2 regions of the Dietzia sp. oral taxon 368 genome follow, and region 2 is predicted to be linked to the other one. Evidence: riboswitches for the same ligand, from Rfam matches in the RefSeq annotation. Region 2 holds a riboswitch; the other holds the start of a gene.
The links. Region 2 has a riboswitch for cyclic di-AMP ahead of C3V38_RS12040 (C40 family peptidase). Riboswitches for the same ligand answer to the same signal wherever they lie in the genome.
Positions count from the first base shown of each region.

Region 1: linked by a shared signal. The riboswitch ahead of C3V38_RS10025 (transglycosylase family protein) and the one ahead of C3V38_RS12040 (C40 family peptidase) in region 2 are both predicted to bind cyclic di-AMP.

Region 1 is NZ_CP027238.1:2,144,114-2,150,290, forward strand. Features, by position in the region: gene C3V38_RS10010 (DNA repair helicase XPB) at 1-593, opposite strand, end outside; gene C3V38_RS10015 (helicase-associated domain-containing protein) at 661-3,060, opposite strand; gene C3V38_RS10020 (hypothetical protein) at 3,164-3,364, shown strand; gene C3V38_RS10025 (transglycosylase family protein) at 3,475-4,113, opposite strand; cyclic di-AMP (ydaO/yuaA leader) riboswitch at 4,125-4,284, opposite strand; gene C3V38_RS10030 (hypothetical protein) at 4,466-4,753, opposite strand; gene C3V38_RS18235 (cold-shock protein) at 4,871-5,272, shown strand; gene C3V38_RS10040 (DUF2771 family protein) at 5,327-5,836, opposite strand; gene C3V38_RS10045 (MFS transporter) at 5,833-6,177, opposite strand, start outside.
Region 2 is NZ_CP027238.1:2,581,632-2,587,808, reverse strand. Features, by position in the region: gene C3V38_RS12055 (long-chain fatty acid--CoA ligase) at 1-482, shown strand, start outside; gene C3V38_RS12050 (glycosyltransferase family 4 protein) at 547-1,680, opposite strand; gene C3V38_RS12045 (NlpC/P60 family protein) at 1,774-2,931, opposite strand; gene C3V38_RS12040 (C40 family peptidase) at 3,101-3,718, opposite strand; cyclic di-AMP (ydaO/yuaA leader) riboswitch at 3,732-3,881, opposite strand; gene C3V38_RS12035 (hypothetical protein) at 3,961-4,179, opposite strand; gene C3V38_RS12030 (DEDD exonuclease domain-containing protein) at 4,356-5,969, shown strand; gene trpD (anthranilate phosphoribosyltransferase) at 5,971-6,177, opposite strand, start outside.

The sequences.
Region 1 (6,177 bases), 440 kb from region 2:
CCCGCCCAGAACGAGTCGGCGGCCATCTGCTGGTAGTCGCGCAGCTCCCACTGCTCCTCCTCGGTGGACAGCGCGATCTCGTGGGCCTCGCCGTCCACGTAGCCGGCGAGGTCCTCGGCGGGCCAGCCCACCTTGAGCAGCTCCTGCTTGAGCCGACCGCGCTCGGAGGGGTGCACGATCACCGTGTCCGCGTCGATGTCGGCGCCGAGCATGGGGGCGATCTTCTTGTGCCGCTTGACCTCGGCGAGCACGGCGGAGTCGAGGGAGACGAGCGTCAGGCCGTGCACCGGGCTCTTGACCAGCTGCAGCCGGCCGTAGCGCGCCATGGTCTCCGCGATGTCCACGAGCAGCGGTTGCGGCACGGGGAAGCGCGAGTAGGAGACCAGGACGTCGACCACCTGCTCGGCGTCGTGCCCGGCGGCCCGGGCGTTCCACAGGGCCAGCGGCGTGATCCGGTAGGTGTGGACGTGCTCGGGCGCGCGCTCGAGCTCGGCGAAGGGGGCCAGCGCCTGTCGGGCGTCGGCGGCCTGCTCGTGGTCGATCTCCAGCAGCACTGTCTTGTCCGACTGGACGATCAGCGGTCCACCGCTCACTTCGGGCCTCCTCGGGTCTCTCGCCGGGCCCGCGTAGGCCCGACCCTCCATTGTCCAGAAATCCGCGTCAGCGCGTGGGTTCGACGTCGGAGACGGAGATCACCCGGTGCAGCGGCAGGACGACGGGCTCGGCCGAGTCCGGCTCGATGCCCTCGATCCTGCCGCCGCCGACGGAGGCGGGGACGACCAGCCGGGCGGAGGAGCGGCCCGCGGCGTCGACCACGGAGACGGTGACGGCGGTGCCGGTGCCCGCGGCCTCATGCAGTCGGGCGATGGCGGCCTCGCCCGTGTACGCGCCCGAGGAGGCACCGCGCGCCGAGCGCACGCGGTCTGCGGAGCGCATCGCCGCGACCGCCGCCCGCAGTTCGGAGGTCGTGGGCGCGCGGGTCGGGACGCGGGGCGCCCGGGTGGTGCGGGACTCGCGGACGCGGGCGGCCGGCCGGGAAAGCGCGACGACCGCGCCGGACGTGTCCTCGACGACGGGAGCGAACCCGTGAGCGCGCAGCGCCTCGACCAGGTCGAGCGGTCGGGCCTGGGAGACCAGGACGGTGGGCGCCACCGAGCGCAGCGCGGCGCTCTCCGCCACCGGCGAGCCGAGGACCTGCGCGACGAGGGACGGATCGTCGCAGCGGATGAACGACAGGGCGGTGCCCACCCGCAGGCGCCCGTGGCGGCGGGCGACGTCCTCGATCAGGTAGTCCAGCGACTGCGGGACAGGGGTGACGGACGTGCGGGCGAGCATCTCGCGGATGCCTGCGGCCGTGCGTCCTGCGTCGAGCGCGCGGCGCAGGGACGTCTCGGTGACGCGGTAGGTGGTGGCGGCGCCGGCGGACTCGACGTCGGCGAGGAGGGCGAACTCCGCCGCCAGCTCCGGGGTGAGGGGGCCGGGGGCGAGGATCGTCAGGTCAGCCTGGACGATGACCTCCGACACCGGGTCGGGCAACGCGGCGGTGAGGATCGGTTCGAGGTCCTCGACGACCGCGCCGCCGGAACCGCCGGAGACACCCGCGCCGGAGCCCCCCGCGCCGGAGCCCCCCGCGCCGTGGGACGCGCCGTGGGTGGCGTCGACCAGGTGGCGGGCGGCCGAGGTCGCCACGGTCCCGACGACGAGTCCCATCCGTCGTGCCTCGGCCACGGTCTCCGAGACGGGCCGCGCACCCGCGCGTGAGAACCACACCGGCGCCGACCAGCGCACCACCTCGGGCAGCAGGGCGTCGGCGGGTTCGGCCGCGGGGTCCAGGGCGGCCAGCGCCTTCAGGACGCGACCGCGTTCCGTCGGTCCGGGCGGGCCGACGGGCTCGCCCAGTGCGGGCAGGGTCCCGCCGCCCTCGAGCTCGGAGCCGACGCGCCACGGGGTGCGCGGCATCGACCACCACGCCACGACCAGCTCGGCCCAGCGGCGGGCGGGCTCGCGCGCCGACCACACGTCCGCGGCCTCGGTGGGCGCCCACACCGAGTCGTAGTCGACGTCCCCGACCTCGGCGTCGCCGACCGCGATGAGGCCGGCGGCCGCGAGGACCTCGAGCAACAGGGGCAGCTCGGACTCCTCGAGCGCGGCCGCCCGCGCCACCCGGCGCAACTCGCGGACCCCCACGCCGCCGGCCTTGAGGGTGGCCGCCGGGGCGGTCGAGAGCGCCGCCAGCACCGAGTCGCAGCGGTGGAGCAGGTCGAGGGCCGCCACGCCGCCGGAGGCGTCCACCTCGCGGGCCCGCCCGGCACCCGCCCCGACGCGGGGCGTCGCCCAGGCCGGGGGGTGGAGCAGGGACGAGCCGTCCGCGCGGGCCCCGTGGCGAGCCCGGTCGAGGGCGTGGGCGCGGGGCACCACCCGCTCGGCGTCGTCGTCGCCGGTGAGCTCCGCCAACCCCGCCTGGGCGAGTTCGACCGCGGCCGCGCGCACGGACTCCGACGCCCCGGCCCCGAGCGCACCGGCCGGGATGCGCCCGCGGGCGATGGCCTCGAGGACCCCCGCCGCAGCCGAGGACAGGCCGCCCCACGCCGCCTCGAGATCGGCCCCGGCGGGCTCGCCCGGATGAGGGGCCACCACGGGAGCCGACCGGATCGCCACCGCCGTGACGGGCACCATCCGCGCCGAGTCCTCCTCGCCCCAGATCAACGCGAGTTCGCGGAGACGGGCCACGGCGGCGTGGAAGACGGGCTCGTCGTCGTCGACACCCAGTCTCCCCGACACCGCGCCGAGCGGTACGGCCCCGGAATCGGCACCGACCGCGGCGGCTGCGGCCGCCACGAGCAGCTCCGGCCACGACAACGTCCCCACCGCCCGCGCGGTGGACGCCGGCAGGCGCAGGCGCGAGGCCAACACGTCCAGCGAGGCGGGCGGGGGAGTGGCCACGTCCGGGCGCAGCTCGCACACGCGCACGAGGGCGTCGTCGGACAACCCGGCGAGCCAGGCGGGGAAGTCCGGCGCGTCGGCGGTGGCGCCGCGGGAGGTGGCTCGGGAGCTCGGCATGATCCGTCCCAGCCTAGTGAGACCGCGGCGGCCGTGAGAACCGGTCCGCGTGGGAATCGACCCACCTGCTGCCGAATCGGGTCGGAGGTGAGAGACTACAGGGGTGGCTGCCAAGAAGAATCTGACCTATGACAACCCGGGTTGGCCCGACGCCTCGTACGGCGAGCACCCGGTCACCGAGCTCGCCGCGCTGGTCGCGGGAGGCCTGTCGCCGTTCGGGCAGGAGACCTTCCCGCTCCCGCAGGAGCGACTCGGTTACATCCACCCGTACACCAAGATCAACGGCGCGCCCTGGGTCGCCTGAGATCCGACCTCCGGCGCGGCGCCGGGGAACGCGAGAAGGGCCGCCACTCCCTGTAGGGGGTGGCGGCCCTTCCTCGTGGCCCGGGTACCGCTCGGCGGGTGTCGCCGGTGTCAGTTGGCCAGGTAGGTGGCGACGAAGCCGTCCACCAGGTCCTGGTTGCCGGCGTAGGCGGCGTCGACGGCGGCCTTGTTGGCCTCGTAACCCTCGGTGATCGGGAGGAAGACACCGCGGCTCTCGGCGAACGCCTTGAGAGTGGCCACGTGATCGGCGGCGCTGACCTCGGCCGGGGCGGCCGGGGCGGCCGTATCAGCGTGCGGGCGCGGGGCCGGAGCCGGCTTCGGGGCCGACAGGTCACGCGGGGTGGGCGCCGAGTTGAGGCCCAGTTTGGCCGAGCAGGCGGGCCATGCGCCCCAGCCCTGGCCGGCGAGGGTCTTCTCGGCGATCGCGATCTGCTGCTCGCGCGTGGCCTGGTTGGCCGTCGGCGCGTACTGCGTGCCGCCGTAGGCGGCCCAGGTGCTCGGCGAGAACTGCAGGCCGCCCTGGTAGCCGTTGCCGGTGTTGATGGCCCAGTTGCCGCCGGACTCACACTGGGCCAGACGGTCCCAGTCGGAGTCGGGCGCGGCGTTGGCGGCCGGCGCGAGGGCCAGGCCCGCGGCGGAGAAGGCGGTGCCGGCGAGCACGACCTTGACGGCGGTCTTGGGCGCGGAGGAGGGGGTGGCGGCGCGGTGGCGTCCGGTGTACGAGGTCATGTACGCGTCAGTCCTTTTCACTCTGTGCCTACGAGGTGAGCTGTCGGGTTCGGAAACGAGTGCGTCCGGCCGCCGGCGGCGGCTTCACCCCAAGGCGACCTGCGGTCGCCGGGCCCGTCGTGGGCCCTGTCGGGTCCCCCGTCCCCGCCCGGGTAATGGTCACAGTGGCGTCGGCCGCAGGGCGGGGTTCGGTGGGTGCGGCCGATGCCGACTCGCTGACGAGTCTGCTACGGAACAGTAGCGGTTCGATGCCGGATCGTCACCATTCTGAAATAAAAAGAGCTCGCCCGGGCGGAGATAGCGCGCTGTTATCCGCTCGTTACCTGGGTCGTTACCACGAGGGTGGAGTTGGTCACACCCTGGGCGGGCGCGAGCCGAGAATGGCGTACGCGAGGCCCAGCAGGAAGCCCACCGGAGTGAAGAACATCGCGCCGAGGTACAGGATCGTCGGCGCGTCGCGGTCGAGCACGAACGGCGTCAGCGCGGCGACGATCGTGAAGACGACCCCGATCGCGAAGATGATCAGCGCGGCCACGAACAGCCCGCGGCGACGTGGCCTCGCGGGCGCGTGCGCGTCACCGGAGGCGGACGCGTCGGGTGTCCAGGGGTCGTCGGCCGGGCGTCGATCGTCGGAGGTCACACAGGGGAGGGTACCGCTCGCCTCGCGGCCGTCACCAACGCGCACGAGGGTAGTCTCTGATCGTAAGTGGAGTTGTCGGTCGCGCCCGTGCGCGCCCGGGACGGAAGGTGGTTCGCGGTGCCCAGCGGCAAGGTCAAGTGGTACGACGCGGAGAAGGGGTTCGGCTTCCTGTCCCAGGAGGGCGGCGAGGACGTCTACGTACGCGCGGACGCGCTCCCCGCCGGCGTGGAGACCCTGCGCCCCCGTCAGCGTGTGGAGTTCGACATGGTCTCCGGCCGCCGCGGTCCGCAGGCGCTGCGCGTGGTGGTCCACGACGAGCCGACCGTCGCCGAGGAGCGCGCCCCGCGCGGCGGGCCCAGGCGCTCGCCCGATGAGCTGCACGGGATGGTCGAGGACATGATCAAGGTGCTCGAGTCGACCGTCCAGCCGGAGTTGCGGCGCGGTCACCGACCGGACCACAAGATCTCGAGCCGGGTTGCCTCGGTCCTGCGCGCGGTAGCGCGCGAGCTGGACGCCTGATCCCGTCACGGCGCAGGGCCGGGGCGAGGGCCCGGCTCCAGTGCGTTCGGTGGGTCAGTCCTCGTAGGTGAAGCCGACCGACCACTCGCCGTTGAGGATCGACTCCGAGCCGTCCGCCGCGTAGACGATCGCCACTGCCCGGATGGCCAGGCCCTCGATCCGGCCCTCCTCCGGGGTGGTCACGGGCACGAGGAGCTGGCCGGGTCCGTCCGCCTCGACCGTGTAGTCGCGCACCCCGTCGGCGCGGACCTCGTAGACGTCCATCGTCGCGGACCGCAGCTCGCCGGGTAGCCGGACCGTCAACGTGTGCTCGTCCTGCACGTGGAATTCGCCGACCGGGTTGGTGTACGTGTTGCCGTCCAGGTCGGTCGCGGTGAACGGCAGGACCCTCTCCTCCCCGCGGTCGGTGGCGACGGTGATCTCGGGCAGCGCCCCGTAGCGGGACTCCGACCCCTGCCACGCGCCGACGATCGCCGCGATCATGATGATCATCCACGCCAGGATCGCCCAGGTGACGGGGCGGACGCGGGGGCCGGTCGACGGGGTATCGCTGAGGGAACTCACCCCTTCATTCTGCCGAGCAGGTGGCCGTCGAGCGCACCCGGGTCACGTCGCCCACCCGGGAACCGCGGCCGGTTGCCGCCCAATCCGGGTACGAGGGTGGAGCCGCGGGCGGTGAGTAGTGACTGCGCGAACAGCAGGGCGCCGACCGAGGCGATCACCGAGAACCCGATCGTGAAGTCCGGGGGCAACAGCACGCCCAACGCCCCGCCCGCGACCCACGCCAGCTGCAACGCGGTCTCGGACCGGCCGAACGCCGACGAGCGGGCGGCGTCGGGGATGTCGGTCTGGATGGACGCGTCCAGCGCCACCTTGCCCAGTGCGCTGCACACCGCGGCCACCAG
Region 2 (6,177 bases):
CGGACGGCTGGTTCCGGACCGGCGACCTCGGCTCGCTGGACGAGGACGGCTACCTGTCGATCACCGGCCGCAAGAAGGAGATCATCGTCACGGCCGGCGGCAAGAACGTGGCTCCCAACCAGCTGGAGGACGCCCTGCGCGCCGACCCCCTCGTCGCGGAGGCGGTCTGCGTGGGCGACGGCAAGCCGTTCGTCTCCGTCCTGCTGACCCTGGACCCGGAGGCCCTGGAGCGCTGGAAGTCCCACCACGACAAGTCGGGGTCGCTATACGAGCTGCTCAAGGACGCCGACATGATCGAGCACCTCGATCAGGCGCTGGCGCGGGCGAACCGCAGCGTGTCGCACTCGGAGTCGATCAAGAAGTACCACGTCCTGCCGGACCAGTTCACCGAGGAGACCGGCGAGCTCACCGCGTCGCTCAAGGTCAAGCGCAACGTGGTGCACCAGAAGTACGCCGAGCAGATCGAGGCCCTCTACGCCTGACGGCGCGGCCTGACGGTCGGGCCGAGCCGGACGGCACGACGGCCCGGACGCGTGCTCTCGCGGGTCACTCCCCCGAGAGCACGCGTTGCATGTCCCGCGCCAGGTCCTCCCACCGCCAGTTCTCGAGGACCCAACGGCGGCCACTGAGCCCCATCGAGGACGCCCGCGGACGGTCCTCGAGCAGCCCGGCCACCGCGTCGACGATCTCGCGCCGCGAGGTCCCGTCCACCACGAGTCCGGTCCGCCCATCCCGGACCGTCTCCGGTGCTCCCCCGCTACGCCCCGCCACCACCGGTACGCCACACGCCGAGGCCTCGAGGTAGACGATCCCCAGTCCCTCCACGTCCAGCCCGCCGCCGCGCGTGCGGCACGGCATCGCGAAGACGTCGGCCATGCGGTGGTGGTCGACGATCTCGTCCGCGGGGATCCGGCCGGAGAAGATGACCCGGTCCGCCACGCCGTACCGGCGTGCGAGCCCCTCGAGCGTCCGTCTGTACGGCCCCCCGCCGACGACGACGAGGACGGCCCCGGGCACCCGGCGGGCGATCTCCGGCATCGCGCGGATGAGCGCATCCTGACCTTTCCGCGGCACGAGACGGGACAAGCACACGATCACGTCGCGGTCCGCGACCCCGTAGCGGTCCCGGATCGCCCGGCGCCTGACCGGGTCCGGGCGGAACCGTTCCGTGTCGACACCGCCCGGTTGACGCACCAGCCGTGCCCGGGGGCCGAAGGCCGCGGAGACGCGCCTTCGCGTGTAGTCACTGACGTAGGTGATCGCGTCGGTCGACTCCCCGATCACGCGCAGGACCTGACGCGACCCGGGGAGCATCGACCATCCCACCTCGTGCCCGTGGGTACTCGCCACGATCCGCTCCACGGGACCCTCACGCAGGACCGGGGCCATGGCCGCGAGCGGGGCGGCCGCCCCGAACCAGATCGTCGTCGCCCCGAAATCCGAGGCGAGGCGGCGCGCCCGGGCCGCCAGGTCCGGCGTCGGCAGCAACATCTCGGTGGGCACGCGCTCCACGAGATAGGGCTTCGACGCGTCGTACTCGGCGGACTCGGCACCGCGGAACGTCGACGCGAGGACCGCGACCTCGGCGGGGTCGAGGTGGCTCAGGTACGTCTCGAGATAGGACTGGATCCCGCCGGGGCGCGGCGGGTAGTCGTTGGTGATCAGCAGGGTCTTGGTCATCGACTCCGAGCCTGCCACAGCACCTACACCGGCCCCGCGCGACCCGGCACGACCCGTGCGCCCCGGAAACGTCACGGGGCCGTTGGCGCGCGGTCAGTACCGCCGGATCGAGTGGATCGGCATAGCGTCGACCCTCTCCAGTCTGACGGGGACGCCGTAGGTCGGGGCGTGCAGCACCAGGCCGTCGCCGGCGTACATCCCCACGTGGGTTGCCTCCGGGTAGTAGATGACGAGATCGCCGGGACGGGCGTCCCGCATCGCCACGGGCGCCCCGGAGACCGCCTGCGCCTGGCTCGATCGTGGCAGGGTCTTGCCCTCCCGGGCGTACGACCACACCATGAGCCCGGAGCAGTCGAACTCGTCGGGACCGGTGGCGCCCCACGAGTACGGAGCGCCGAGCCGGGTCAGTGCCACGCGGAGCGCGGCCGAGTTGGTGTCGTCCACGGGCGGGGCGACGTAACCGGCGGGCATCACCGGCCCGCCGACCCACAGGGCCCGCTGCCCGTCCGACAGGGAGTCCACGCGGCGACGTACCTCGTCCATGAGTTCGCGCATCTCGGCCATGCGCCGGTCGAGGTGATCGGCGTGCTCTCGCGCCGCGCGAGCGGAGGCCCGCGCCGTATCCGCGGCCCTGGTGGCGTCATCCCGGAGGCGTGCGGCCGTCTCGGAAGCCGCCCGCGAGGCGTCCAGTGCGCTCGTGGTCGCGCCGGACAGCCGGCGTAGCGCGTCCAATCTGTGCACGAGGTCCCGTGGGCTCTCGGCCAGCATCGCGGCCCGGGTCGCGCCCGGGTCGCCACCTCGGTACCTCATGGCGGCGAGGTGGTCGACGAGGGACTGATCCCTCACGGCCGCACCGTCGGCCACCGCGGCTCGGCCGGCGGCTGCCCCGGCGGCCAGCTCGAGGCGATCGCGCTCCCGCTCGGCGCGGTCGAGTTCCGCGCGGGCCAGGTGGAGTTCCTCGCCGAGAGCCCCCGCCTCCTCGGACAGCCGCGCCAACTCGGCCAGGTCCTCGCCCGCCGCGGACACGGAGCCCTCCGGAGCACCGCGCGAGGCGGAGGCCGGCGCATGGACCGCGCTCTCGCTCAGAGTGGGGGGAGCGTCAGCCGCGGGGGCCGCGGTCGTCGTGGAGGCGGCGACGGGAACGGTGGGCTGAGCAGTGGCGGTGGGTTGAGCGGTGACACCGGCGACGGCCAGCAGCACCACGACCGCCGCGGCGGCGGCGAGCCTGTTCGCGCGGGCACGGGGCTTCATCTGCTCTCGTCGGTCTCTCGGATCCGGGGTTCGCCTGGGCGGGGCCGATCCGGACACCTGCGAAGACATCCGGCACCCGAGAGGGGATGTTACATACGACACACCCCGCCCGGGGCCGGTACGTGCCCGGCCTCAGGCGGGGTGTGTAGGAGTCGGAGAGCCGACCCGCTCAGTAGTAGCGGGTGGCGCCGTAGAACGGCATGGAGTCCAGCGGCGCGTAGCTCACGGAGGTACCGGAGTACGGGGCGTGGACGACCTGACCGTTGCCGGCGTAGATGCCGACGTGGGACGCGCCGCTGTAGAAGGCGACGATGTCACCGGGCTGCAGGTCGGACTTGGCCACCTGCGTGCCGCCGCCGATCTGGGCCTGGCTCGTGCGCGGGATCGAGATCCCCGCCTCCTTGTAGGCCCACGAGGTCAGGCCGGAGCAGTCGAACGAGCTGGGGCCGGTCGCTCCCCAGGCGTAAGGCGAGCCGACACGAGTGGTGGCCGCGTCCAGAATGCGCTGGCCGGTGGAGACCTCGGGCGCCGGGGTGGCGAACTCGACCGGAGCGGCCGGGGCCGCCTGGGCGGCCTGCTGGAGGCCGGCCGGAAGGGCGATGCCCTCCGGGACGTCGATGGTGACCTGGGCCGGAACACCCGGCAGCCGCAGCTCGACGGGGACGTCGACGGTCACGGGCGCGGCGGACGCGGTCCCGGAGCCCGCGACAGCGGCTCCGGCGGCGAGCAGTCCGGCGGCGGCCACGCGGCGGCCGGTCGAGCTGGTCTTGATGCTGTGGGCTCCCACGAGAGACTTTACCTCTTTCTTCCTGCGACACCGACCGGGTTAGCTGACGGGTTCGGACACGGAAGTCTGTCCTACGCTCGCCGACCTCCCGGTCGTCGAGCGATTCACCCCAGTGGAACGTGGTTCCCCGGCGCGCCCTCGGGCGCTTAGGCGTGACCGCGGCTCCCCACCGGCGGGCGGGGAATGACTTCCGAGGTCTCGAAAAGGTTACGAAACCATCTCGCCGAAGTCCAGTTCCCCGCTCACGCGGCGGTTTCCGCGGCCAGGATGTCGATGGACGTCACCATGCCCACGGCTCGGAGGACGTCGATCGCCGTCCGCACCTCCGGGTCCAGCACGTACCCGCAGGACTCCGGAGAAAGCTCGTCTACCTGGTCCTTCTCGCCGAGCAGCAGGGAGACGATGCAGCCTTCACAGTCGCCCGCCACCGCCGGGCAGCGAGCGCAATCCATTGACACCATGATCTACCTCACATTCCGTCCTGGGCGTGTTGCCCGTTCGTTATCGCGCCGCGATCCGGCCGCGGCGGTCGGCCCGGGAGGCACCCTAGGAACCGGGTACGACACACTCCCCCGGACCGTGACCCGGACGCCGCCCCCGGACGGCGATGTCCGACCCCGCCGCTACCGTCTCCGCCATGCCCCCCTCCACCTCACCGGCACCCGTCGGCGCGCAGGGCGCGTTCGACGAGCTCGAGCCGCTGCTGTCCGAGGTGACCTTCGTCGTCGTCGACCTCGAGACCACCGGCACCAAGCCGGGCGGCGACGAGATCACCGAGATCGGCGCCGTCCGGATCCGGGGAGGCGAGGTGCAGGCGGAGCTGTCCACCTTCGTCTCGATCGACGGCGTACTGCCGGGGCACATCAGCAGGCTGACGGGGATCGCCCCGGAGGACCTCGTCGGCGCACCGTCCCTCGGCGAGGTGATGGCGACGTTCCTCGAGTTCTCGCGCGGCGCTGTCCTGGTGGCACACAACGCCAGATTCGACCTCGGCTTCCTCCGCGCCGCCGCAGCCGCGACGGGCCACCGGTGGCCGGATCCCCCGTCCGTGTGCACCCTCGCACTCGCCCGGCGGGTGCTGCACCGCGGCGAGACGCGTGGCCACCGGCTCGGGGTCCTGGCCGCACACCTGGGCGCCACGGTCGAGCCCAATCACCGCGCCCTACAGGACGCGCGCGCCACGGTGGACGTGCTGCACGCCCTCATCTCGCGGGTGGGTGACTGCGGGGTGTCCACCCTCTCCGAACTGCTGGCGTACGACGGCCGCCTGGCTCCCGAGATCCGACGTCGCGCGACCCTCACCGAGGCGCTCACCGACGGCCCCGGGGTCTACGTCTTCCGCGACGAGGCCGGCGGGCCGCTGTACGTCGGGTCATCCGGCTCGGTGCGTCGTCGCGCGCGCTCCTATTACTCCGGCGGGGACACCCGCGGGCGGATGCGCACCATGGTCGGCCTGGCCGCCTCGGTGGAGTCGGTGCCGTGCGCCCACCTCCTCGAGGCGTGGACCGTCGAGGAACAACTCATCGACTCACTGCAGCCCCCGTTCAACAGACGGTCCCGCAGCCCTCGCCGAGGCTGGTGGCTCTCCCCTCCCACCGGCCGCGCCAGCCGTCCGACGATCGTCCGGATCCCGGACGACCCCACGGCGATCGGGCCGTTCCGTCGCACCGAGGACGCACGCGCCGCGTGGGAGGACCTCCTCGAGGCGTTCGGCGGTCGGCCCACGCCCGAGCGCTGGGCGGCGCTCGCCGACGGGCGGGACCAGGCCCCGCTGCACGCGCTCGTCGAGCAGATCGACCGACTCGCCGCCGACGGCGCCTTCGAGCGCGGGGCGAGACTGCGTGACAGGACCGCCGCCCTCATCCGGGTACTCGCCCGCCGGCAGGAGCTGGCCGCCACCGCCGCGCTCGCGGAGATCGTGCTCGTCCAACCGGCGCCCCGACGGGCCTGGGCGGTGGCGATCGTCCGCCACGGCCGGCTCGCCGGATCCGGCACGGTCCCACCCGGAGCCGCGCCGATGCCGGTCATCGACGGCCTACGGGCCGCCGCGACCACCGTGCGGCCCGCGCCCGGGCCGTTCGCCGGGGCGACCCAGGCTCAGATCCGGAACGTCCACCGGTGGATCGACTCCACGCAGACCCGCATCGTCTCGGTCGACGGCTGCTGGACGCTCCCCGTCCAGGGTGCGCACACCCTGACGGACTGGGCTGACCGGGCCGAACGCGCGGCCGCCGATCACCGCCACGCCTGACTCACCGGTTCGCGCTGAAACCGACCCACTTCTCGAGCAGACGCGCCGCCTCGCCGTCGTCGATCGCCGTCGCCGCCCGGTCCACGGCCGCACGCATCGCGGTCACCAGGTCCGCATCTCTGTCGAGCCCGTCGAACGCCACCAGGGCCGCCGCGGAGTTGAGCAGGACCGCGTCACGCACCGGCCCGGTCTTCCCCGCCAGGAGATC